DNA from 2 places in the Bacillus altaicus genome. Region 2 is predicted to be linked to the other one. Evidence: a T-box and tRNA genes for the amino acid it is inferred to sense, from the RefSeq annotation. Region 2 holds a T-box; the other holds one or more tRNA genes.
The links. The T-box of region 2 lies ahead of tyrS (tyrosine--tRNA ligase). A T-box ahead of a tRNA ligase gene usually reads a tRNA of that ligase, here a tRNA-Tyr.

Region 1 (5,022 bases), 1.5 Mb from region 2:
TGACCATACCGATCCATTACCCCTATCGTCATATGCTCCATCATTTCTTTCATCACATATAAATAATCATCTACATGAGTTGTCTTTAAAGGATCTAATCGATCGGAAATTTGAGAAAGTACAGCTCTTTGACAAGCTAAAACTGCTTGACTAGGTCCATAATATGATAGGAAGTCTGTACACTTACGATACTTTCGTAATAAGTCATGTGTATATAAATCATACACAAAAGTATTACAATACATTGCCAGACTCATCATATCACTATTTAATTGCTCTTTTGATAGTGTTTTCGCTCGCTTACACATATAAAAAAATGTAAATTCCAATACTTCTTTATGAGATAATAGATGTTTGCAATCTGTTATACATTTCTCATTAAATTTAACTCGATCCCAAATTTCTACATCCTCATCTGTTAATTCACCAATACGATATTTAATAATTAAATAGTTTAAAGCAACTGCTTTCGTCAAAAGATCCCATGTTTCATACTCCAATGAAGTTTGGACAAATTCAGCTAGCCCTTGGGTTATCATAAAAGCATTCGCCTCTTCATACCAACCAATCTCTTGACATAAACGAAGAATACGTACTAGAGTTGGAATTTCATCTTTATGAAACTGCGGTAAATTTTTTACTTTATTCATGCCATATACGATACACGCAGCTAAATTTTCTTCTTTATAAAATTCTTTTTCTTTCCATACTAATATAGTTCGCTCTTTCCCTTCACCTTTTGGATGACAAGGTACAAGCAAAGAAAATAACTCAGCGAAATTATTTGGTTCTATATATGTATCTGTAACCAAATTCCAATTTGGATCGCCCTGTACAGCCCTCATATAATTCCCCTTCCCTTTGTATCTATGTAGGAAATATTAATTCATTATTACATCATTAACAATAAATATTGTTATATTCAAAATCTCTCATAATACTTATATCTCTCAGTATATCATTTTTTCTCTTATTAAAAATTAGGAATGACAAATTTAAAAAAACTGTCAAAAATATTGACTCTATACTTATTATATAATGTCTCAGATACATCACGCTAACATATTAGTTTAATCCATATATGCTAGAATAATGTATCTGATCTTTATACATAATTTATTCCGTATGCACCGAGATTTCACTTAAAGCAAACCCTGCTTGATCATCTGCTGATTTTCTTATAGCTAAATCACCTAGTGCTAGCATCCCAACAAATTGACCGCTCTCAACTACTGGTAACCGTCTAATTTGATATTGTGCCATTAATTCTGTAGCTTTTTCAATAGGATCATCTGGAGAAACTGAAACAATGTTTGTTGTCATTACATTTGTAATTTGATTAGATCCAGGATGTTTTTCAGCAATCCCACGAACAACTAAGTCTCGATCAGTAACAAGCCCAACTACTTGTTGATTTTCAATAACAGGAATCAATCCAACCGATTCTTCCTTCATTTTTACAGCCGCCTCATATACATTGTCTAATGGGGTACAATGTACGATATGAGTACTCATAAGTTCTCTAACTTGTGTCATTTTTCCTCTCCTCCTTTTAATACATACCATAGCTTTTCCTAAATCCCTTTATTTATTTGAGGAAAATAAGGTAATAAAAAGAGGCTTATACATAATAAAAAAGAGTCAGCAATATGCTGACTCTTTTTTTATGACCCGTACGGGATTCGAACCCGTGTTACCGCCGTGAAAGGGCGGTGTCTTAACCACTTGACCAACGGGCCATGGCTCCGCAGGTAGGACTCGAACCTACGACCGATCGGTTAACAGCCGATAGCTCTACCACTGAGCTACTGCGGAATATATGGTGGGCCTAAATGGACTCGAACCATCGACCTCACGCTTATCAGGCGTGCGCTCTAACCAGCTGAGCTATAGGCCCATATAATTTACAGGGGCAGTAGGAATTGAACCCACACTGGAGGTTTTGGAGACCTCAGTTCTACCTTTAAACTATGCCCCTAAATGGTGCCGGCTAGAGGACTTGAACCCCCAACCTACTGATTACAAGTCAGTTGCTCTACCAATTGAGCTAAGCCGGCATAAATAAAAAAAAATAAAAAAAATGGTGGCTCGGGACGGAATCGAACCGCCGACACGAGGATTTTCAGTCCTCTGCTCTACCGACTGAGCTACCGAGCCAACATAAAATGGCGGTCCCGACCGGGGTCGAACCGGCGATCTCCTGCGTGACAGGCAGGCATGTTAACCACTACACCACGGGACCATTGGTTGCGGGGACAGGATTTGAACCTGCGACCTTCGGGTTATGAGCCCGACGAGCTACCGTACTGCTCCACCCCGCGACGATATTATGTTTTAAAAATAAATGGAGGAGGTAGAGGGATTCGAACCCCCGCGCGACTCTCGCCGCCTGTCGGTTTTCAAGACCGATCCCTTCAGCCGAACTTGGGTATACCTCCATGAAGGAAAAAATTAATATCTTATTCATTTTTATATGTAACTAAACCACTTTTTAAAAAAATGGAGGAGGTAGAGGGATTCGAACCCCCGCGCGACTCTCGCCGCCTGTCGGTTTTCAAGACCGATCCCTTCAGCCGAACTTGGGTATACCTCCGACATATAAAAAATAAAGTGGAGCCTAGCGGGATCGAACCGCTGACCTCCTGCGTGCAAGGCAGGCGCTCTCCCAGCTGAGCTAAGGCCCCATGTTTTTGGGAAAATCGGGAAGACAGGATTTGAACCTGCGACCCCCTGGTCCCAAACCAGGTGCTCTACCAAGCTGAGCCACTTCCCGTTAATAAAAGCGCGCCCGAGAGGAGTCGAACCCCTAACCTCTTGATCCGTAGTCAAACGCTCTATCCAATTGAGCTACGGGCGCATATGGTGCCGAGGGCGGGGGTCGAACCCGCACGGTGGTCACCCACCGCAGGATTTTAAGTCCTGTGCGTCTGCCTGTTCCGCCACCCCGGCATGTCATATTGAAAATTGGAGCGGAAGACGGGATTCGAACCCGCGACCCCAACCTTGGCAAGGTTGTATTCTACCACTGAACTACTTCCGCAAGACATGTATGAGATATTTTATTAAAAGTGCGGGTGAAGGGAGTCGAACCCCCACGCCAAAGGCGCCAGATCCTAAGTCTGGTGCGTCTGCCAATTCCGCCACACCCGCATATTTTTTTAAGAAAATGGTGAGCCATGAAGGATTCGAACCTTCGACCCTCTGATTAAAAGTCAGATGCTCTACCAACTGAGCTAATGGCTCTTAATGGCTGGGCTAGCTGGATTCGAACCAGCGCATGACGGAGTCAAAGTCCGTTGCCTTACCGCTTGGCTATAGCCCAATAATTAAGAAATGGTGGAGGGGGGCAGATTCGAACTGCCGAACCCAAAGGAGCGGATTTACAGTCCGCCGCGTTTAGCCACTTCGCTACCCCTCCGACATATATGGTGGAGGATGACGGGATCGAACCGCCGACCCCCTGCTTGTAAGGCAGGTGCTCTCCCAGCTGAGCTAATCCTCCATTTTGCCTGGCAACGTCCTACTCTCACAGGGACAAGGTCCCAACTACCATCGGCGCTAGAGAGCTTAACTTCCGTGTTCGGTATGGGAACGGGTGTGGCCTCTCTGCCATCATTACCAGACTATATTCATTTGAGACAAACATTGTTATACTTGATTCACTTATAAAGTCAATAAGTTTTTTATATTCTCTCGTTTTTGCTTGGCGACGTCCTACTCTCACAGGGACAAGGTCCCAACTACCATCGGCGCTAGAGAGCTTAACTTCCGTGTTCGGTATGGGAACGGGTGTGACCTCTCTGCCATCGTCACCAAACTATTGAAGGCATATTCCTTCAATACTAGATAACATTGCTTCATATTATATGGTTAAGTCCTCGATCTATTAGTATTCGTCAGCTCCACATGTCACCATGCTTCCACCTCGAACCTATCAACCTGATCATCTTTCAGGGATCTTACTAGCTTACGCTATGGGAAATCTCATCTTGAGGGGGGCTTCATGCTTAGATGCTTTCAGCACTTATCCCTTCCGCACATAGCTACCCAGCTATGCCCTTGGCAGAACAACTGGTACACCAGCGGTGCGTCCATCCCGGTCCTCTCGTACTAAGGACAGCTCCTCTCAAATTTCCTGCGCCCACGACGGATAGGGACCGAACTGTCTCACGACGTTCTGAACCCAGCTCGCGTACCGCTTTAATGGGCGAACAGCCCAACCCTTGGGACCGACTACAGCCCCAGGATGCGATGAGCCGACATCGAGGTGCCAAACCTCCCCGTCGATGTGGACTCTTGGGGGAGATAAGCCTGTTATCCCCGGGGTAGCTTTTATCCGTTGAGCGATGGCCCTTCCATGCGGAACCACCGGATCACTAAGCCCGACTTTCGTCCCTGCTCGACTTGTAGGTCTCGCAGTCAAGCTCCCTTATGCCTTTGCACTCTACGAATGATTTCCAACCATTCTGAGGGAACCTTTGGGCGCCTCCGTTACACTTTAGGAGGCGACCGCCCCAGTCAAACTGCCCACCTGACACTGTCTCCCGGGTCGATAAGACCCGTAGGTTAGAATTTCAATACAGTCAGGGCGGTATCCCACCAGCGCCTCCACCGAAGCTAGCGCTCCGGTTTCAATGGCTCCCGCCTATCCTGTACAAACTGTACCAAAATTCAATATCAGGCTACAGTAAAGCTCCACGGGGTCTTTCCGTCCTGTCGCGGGTAACCTGCATCTTCACAGGTACTATAATTTCACCGAGTCTCTGGTTGAGACAGTGCCCAAATCGTTACACCTTTCGTGCGGGTCGGAACTTACCCGACAAGGAATTTCGCTACCTTAGGACCGTTATAGTTACGGCCGCCGTTTACTGGGGCTTCAGTTCAGAGCTTCGCTTACGCTAACCCCTCTCCTTAACCTTCCAGCACCGGGCAGGTGTCAGCCCCTATACTTCGCCTTACGGCTTCGCAGAGACCTGTGTTTTTGCTAAACAGTCGCTTGGGCCTATTCACTGCGGCTTTCCG
Region 2 (5,022 bases):
AAAGGATATAAAATTGATTTTACAAAAACAAAAGTGTATTTTCGCTGGAATGTATTTGATACTATTTCGGTTTGTCTTGCCGTGTATGCATGCATATGTGTGCAGGCGTTAAATATTTTAGTTTCAACTGGTCATACAATACAAAACCCATATGTTCAATTTTTTACGAATCAATCACAAGTGTGGATTATTGTCGCAAGTGTATATTTAATTTCCCGAATTTCATTAACGTTAAAAGGAATAAAGGAGATCAAAAATCATGGCGCAGATTGGGATTGAGGAGGAGCTCATGCTTGCGTATCAAAATGGAGATAAACAAGCGGGAGCAAAGCTATATGTTTTAATCAAACCAGCGCTATATACATTTTTGTATCGTTTTAACCGAGATGAACAATTAAGTATCGACCTTGTGCAAGATACATTTTTGACGTTAGAACGAAAGAAACACATGTATGAAACCCGAAAAGGCAAAGTAAAAACGTATTTATTTCAAATCGGTTATCGTCTTATGATTAATAAATTAAATAGAAGAAAAAAGTGGCATTCGCTCTTACCGTTTTTAGTACCAATGCAAGAGGTAGAGTTTTCCCACGAAGACCGGCTCACGGTAAGAGATGCAATTTTGAAAGTTCCTGAAGAACAGCGAGCGGTCCTGATTCTTTCTTATTATCATGATATGCAGCAAAAAGAGATTGCAGAGGTACTAGATATTCCTGTTGGAACAGTGAAGTCGAGACTTCATAATGGGATAAAGAAATTGAAACAATTGCTGGAGGTGGATGAAATTGAGCGAAAATCCTTTTAAGAATGAATATAAATTAAAGCAGCATTTAGATAGTGACCATGTAGAAATACCGGATTTTCCAAACACGGTAAGTCGCTTTGATCGATTACTTGGATTTCTTGCTTCTCCAGCGAAAGATCCTGTGGAAGCGACGATTGGGAATGATTTATCGGTTGTGTTTCATGTATCGTTATTAGTTGGTGTTCCGGTTCTTTCTTTGCTAACAATACTATTAGTCGTTTGAGTGAAAAACATACCGTATTTGAAAACGGTATGTTTTTTGTTAGACCTAAAATTATTCTATTTATTATGGTGTTTCATGTTAATATATTAATATTTAATGTGGAATAGAGGTGGAAAAAGTGAGACATTGTTCTAATTGTGGAGGAAAAATTCAAGATTACGATAATTATTGTAGCGGTTGTGGTCATTATTTAGAGAAAATAAGAAAAGATAATTTCGTGACTGAAGTAGACAATAAAGAAAAATTACCTGTAAAGAGTAAGATGGCTATGTTGTGGGAGCAAAAATTAGTAAAAAGAGGTTTGCTTGCTTTCTTAATTATCATTAGTAGTATCGTCCTTATTTATATGAATTCATCTCCGTTTAATACGATGAAAGGTTATTGGTATACGGAAAAATATCATAACTATATTCAAATTCGAGAAATAAATGATGAGTATATTGAAATGGTCTTCTATGATAAAGGGAGAAAAGAAAAAGTTATTCAAGGAAATGTCGTAAATCATAAACGAGATACTGTGAACTTCTACGTGACTGATCGCGGGAAAAATGTAATGACAACATTAGAATTAAAAGATGGAATGCTGTATTATTTTAGTCAAGAAGATACTGCTTCAGGAAGAATGGAATTTACAAAAGGGACGAAAGAGGAATTTAATAATTTCTATAACGTAAAAGACTTTTATAATTCGAATTAAATCTCCTATTTTCTTCAATTTGACACATACTAGTAAATAATGTTATAAAGAAAAGTATATGAATAATTGAGCGTGGAAAGGGAGAAGTAGTGATCATTTCCCTGTTTTAGAGAGCTGATGGTCGGTGAAAATCAGCACATAGATGATCGCGAATTACGCCCCTAGAGCATCTTTTTTCGATTGAGTTATATTCAAAAGGGAAAAGACGGTGCTAAGCCGTTATGTAAATAAGGTGGTAGGCTTTTTTGTCTGCAACTAGGGTGGTAACGCGATGATCAAAATCGTCCCTTATTTGAAGGGGCGATTTTTTTATGTTTTCAACCTTCACGCCAGTAATGAACTTAAAGGAGAGTATGTAGGATATGGGTATTTTACAAGATCTTGAATTTCGCGGGCTAATTAATCAGCAAACAGATGCTGAGGGATTAGAGCAATTATTAGAAAAAGAAAGCGTTAAATTATACTGTGGTTTCGACCCGACAGCGGATAGCTTACATATTGGTCATATGTTACCAGTATTAATGTTACGTCGTTTCCAATTAGCTGGTCACCAACCAATCGCACTTGTTGGTGGTGGTACTGGTATGATCGGTGACCCAAGTGGTAAAAAAGCAGAGCGTACATTAAATACGAAAGATACAGTTGCTTACTACACGGAAAGCATTAAAAACCAACTTTCAAACTTCTTAGAGTTTGAAAATGTGGGCAACCCAGCAACGATGGCTAATAACTATGACTGGCTTGGTAACTTAGATGTAATTACATTCTTACGCGATATCGGTAAAAACTTCGGTTTAAACTATATGTTAGCAAAAGATACAGTAGCATCTCGTTTAGAAACTGGTATTTCATTTACTGAGTTCAGTTACATGATTTTACAATCATACGACTTCTTAAACTTATACCAACAACACAATTGCCGTCTTCAAATCGGTGGTAGTGACCAATGGGGTAACATTACAGCTGGTCTTGAATTAATCCGTAAATCAGAAGAAGATGCGAAAGCATTCGGTTTAACAATTCCGCTTGTTACAAAATCTGACGGTACGAAGTTTGGTAAAACAGAGGGCGGCGCAATTTGGTTAGACCCAGAGAAAACAACTCCTTACGAGTTCTACCAATTCTGGATCAATACAGATGACCGTGATGTAGTTAAATACTTAAAATACTTCACATTCTTATCTCATGAAGAAATTCTTGAGCTTGAGAAGCAAGTAACTGAAGCGCCAGAAAAACGTGCAGGACAAAAATCATTAGGATCTGAAATGACAAAACTTGTTCACGGCGAAGAAGCGTTAGAGCAAGCAATTAAAATTTCAGCTGCATTATTTAGTGGTTCTGTAGCAGAACTTACTGCAAGTGAAATCGAGCAAGGATTCAAAGACGTACCATCTGTAGAACGTACTGCAGAAGATACAGTATTAATCGACTTACTTGTAGAAAGCAAAATTTCACCATCTAAACGTCAAGCACGTGAAGATGTAACAAACGGTGCAGTCTACGTAAACGGTGAGCGTACACAAGCGTTAGACTACGTTGTAACAGAAAACGACCGCATCGAAGGTAAATTTACAATCATTCGCCGCGGTAAGAAGAAATATTTCTTAATTCGTTACTAATCAGAAACGAATTTAAAACAAATAGTACCCCGAATGGTAGGCTGAAAAGTCTATCGTTCGGGGTTTTTATGTATGCATTTAAATTGCCTCATGATTTCTTTTAAATAGAATATGAAGAATTAATACGAGCATATAAAGTAAGCTAATTAACATAACAACAAATGCTGTGGGATAAAACTTTGCTGCATATATAAAGAAATCGATTTGATAAATATCTTCATAATTTAAAACTGTCCCTTTAAAGTAATTCGTAAACTTCGCACTATATTTCCATTCATCAGGATAATCGATTAAATTACTTCCTTGATACCAACTAATAAGTGCTGAAGTAATAAACAGTATAAATGAACTACCGAATTGAACCATTTGGTTTATTGTCAAAATGAATCGAACCTCCCATTTTCTGGTTATTACATCGTGAGAATTTACTTTAATAAACTATTTCGGGGATAAAATAAAGTTAGCAGTCCTGTAACTTTTTTGTTTTAATCTCCTTTTCGAGTTCATACGGAAATCACATGTAAGCGATATGATAAACGTATCACAAATAGAAAGGAGTGGTAAAACGAAATGTCACTAGAAGCGCTCATTATTTTTTCTTTGCTAAACGCTGGTCAGCTTGCAGAGAGCACGAAGGTTGATGTACATAAAGAGCAGAAAGATGCTTATGTATATGTTCAGAAAGAGGAAAATAAATAATTTTATTTTATATAAATGAGAAACATATTAAATTTTAAAAAAGATAATTATCAGAAAATTAGAAAGGGAAATGTTATATAGAAAATATATAACCTGAATCATGAAGTTAAATGGGTGGTAATTTACACAAAATGTGTTTAACGGTTGAATTATAGTGTTACTATAAGACTTTGATGAAAGAGCAACTAATGCATAGTTGCTCCTTTTTATGTCGAATATCAGTAAGTGTTTTAAAAGAGGGAATTGCTAATTTCTGTAGAATTGGATATATGTATATATTGAAAAAACGGGAGATAAGGTAATGTTTGAAGAATTAAAAGTTGTATTTAAGGTTGTAATCGATTTAGCAAATGATTATGAAAGTTATCATGATAAGTATGGAATGAAAAGTTTGACTGTATCGCCTAGTGGAATGCAAGAACTTAAAGAGTTTAAGAATTCATCCGCAGGAAAAGAGTTAGAGAGAAGAGAAAATGCATTATATTATTTTTTAAAAGCCCTAGATTATGAGGTAATAAAGGCAATCCAAGTTGTTATGTATCTTGGAAGAGATCAAGATTATGATAAGAATGACACCCCAGAAAAGATTTACTCGGAATATAGACATTACTTTGGATCAAAAGGATGGGATGAGAAAGATATTATTATTAATATGGTAACAGAGAAAATTTCTTTGGGTAAATACTTACAAGACGGTTTAGGAATTTTAGGTGTGAGAGTGTAGAGTAGAAATTATAGAGATAAAAAGCATTTCTTATGAAGTGCTTTTTATTATATTAAGATTTATATTTAAATATTATTATAAAGAGATTTTAAAGTTAAAGGTACTTTCGTTCGGTGTGTTCTTTATGAGGCAATTACGTAGATAGTATATTATTGAATAATTGAAATTTTGTTGGAGGAATGATTTTCAAATGGTGGAGAAGTAAGGTTAGTTGATTTGATTATGGGATTAATCGAATATAGGAGTATAAACAAT

Region 1: it encodes a tRNA-Tyr, which carries the amino acid that the T-box ahead of tyrS (tyrosine--tRNA ligase) is inferred to sense. The anticodon was not compared.

The regions. Positions count from the first base shown of each region.
Region 1 is NZ_CM143394.1:4,665,400-4,670,421, forward strand. Features, by position in the region: gene ACE38F_RS24150 (DUF3965 domain-containing protein) at 1-845, opposite strand, end outside; gene ACE38F_RS24155 (CBS domain-containing protein) at 1,117-1,536, opposite strand; tRNA gene ACE38F_RS24160 (tRNA-Glu) at 1,668-1,739, opposite strand; tRNA gene ACE38F_RS24165 (tRNA-Asn) at 1,741-1,815, opposite strand; tRNA gene ACE38F_RS24170 (tRNA-Ile) at 1,821-1,897, opposite strand; tRNA gene ACE38F_RS24175 (tRNA-Trp) at 1,908-1,978, opposite strand; tRNA gene ACE38F_RS24180 (tRNA-Thr) at 1,982-2,057, opposite strand; tRNA gene ACE38F_RS24185 (tRNA-Phe) at 2,082-2,157, opposite strand; tRNA gene ACE38F_RS24190 (tRNA-Asp) at 2,167-2,242, opposite strand; tRNA gene ACE38F_RS24195 (tRNA-Met) at 2,245-2,321, opposite strand; tRNA gene ACE38F_RS24200 (tRNA-Ser) at 2,346-2,438, opposite strand; tRNA gene ACE38F_RS24205 (tRNA-Ser) at 2,501-2,593, opposite strand; tRNA gene ACE38F_RS24210 (tRNA-Ala) at 2,612-2,684, opposite strand; tRNA gene ACE38F_RS24215 (tRNA-Pro) at 2,700-2,773, opposite strand; tRNA gene ACE38F_RS24220 (tRNA-Arg) at 2,784-2,857, opposite strand; tRNA gene ACE38F_RS24225 (tRNA-Leu) at 2,861-2,949, opposite strand; tRNA gene ACE38F_RS24230 (tRNA-Gly) at 2,966-3,040, opposite strand; tRNA gene ACE38F_RS24235 (tRNA-Leu) at 3,070-3,150, opposite strand; tRNA gene ACE38F_RS24240 (tRNA-Lys) at 3,168-3,243, opposite strand; tRNA gene ACE38F_RS24245 (tRNA-Gln) at 3,248-3,322, opposite strand; tRNA gene ACE38F_RS24250 (tRNA-Tyr) at 3,335-3,418, opposite strand; tRNA gene ACE38F_RS24255 (tRNA-Val) at 3,427-3,502, opposite strand; rRNA gene rrf (5S ribosomal RNA) at 3,508-3,623, opposite strand; rRNA gene rrf (5S ribosomal RNA) at 3,702-3,817, opposite strand; rRNA gene ACE38F_RS24270 (23S ribosomal RNA) at 3,867-5,022, opposite strand, start outside.
Region 2 is NZ_CM143394.1:1,073,350-1,078,371, forward strand. Features, by position in the region: gene ACE38F_RS05600 (hypothetical protein) at 1-279, shown strand, start outside; gene ACE38F_RS05605 (RNA polymerase sigma factor) at 260-805, shown strand; gene ACE38F_RS05610 (hypothetical protein) at 786-1,028, shown strand; gene ACE38F_RS05615 (zinc ribbon domain-containing protein) at 1,147-1,725, shown strand; T-box leader at 1,790-2,017, shown strand; gene tyrS (tyrosine--tRNA ligase) at 2,088-3,344, shown strand; gene ACE38F_RS05625 (YjdJ family protein) at 3,423-3,725, opposite strand; gene ACE38F_RS05630 (hypothetical protein) at 3,915-4,043, shown strand; gene ACE38F_RS05635 (hypothetical protein) at 4,345-4,767, shown strand.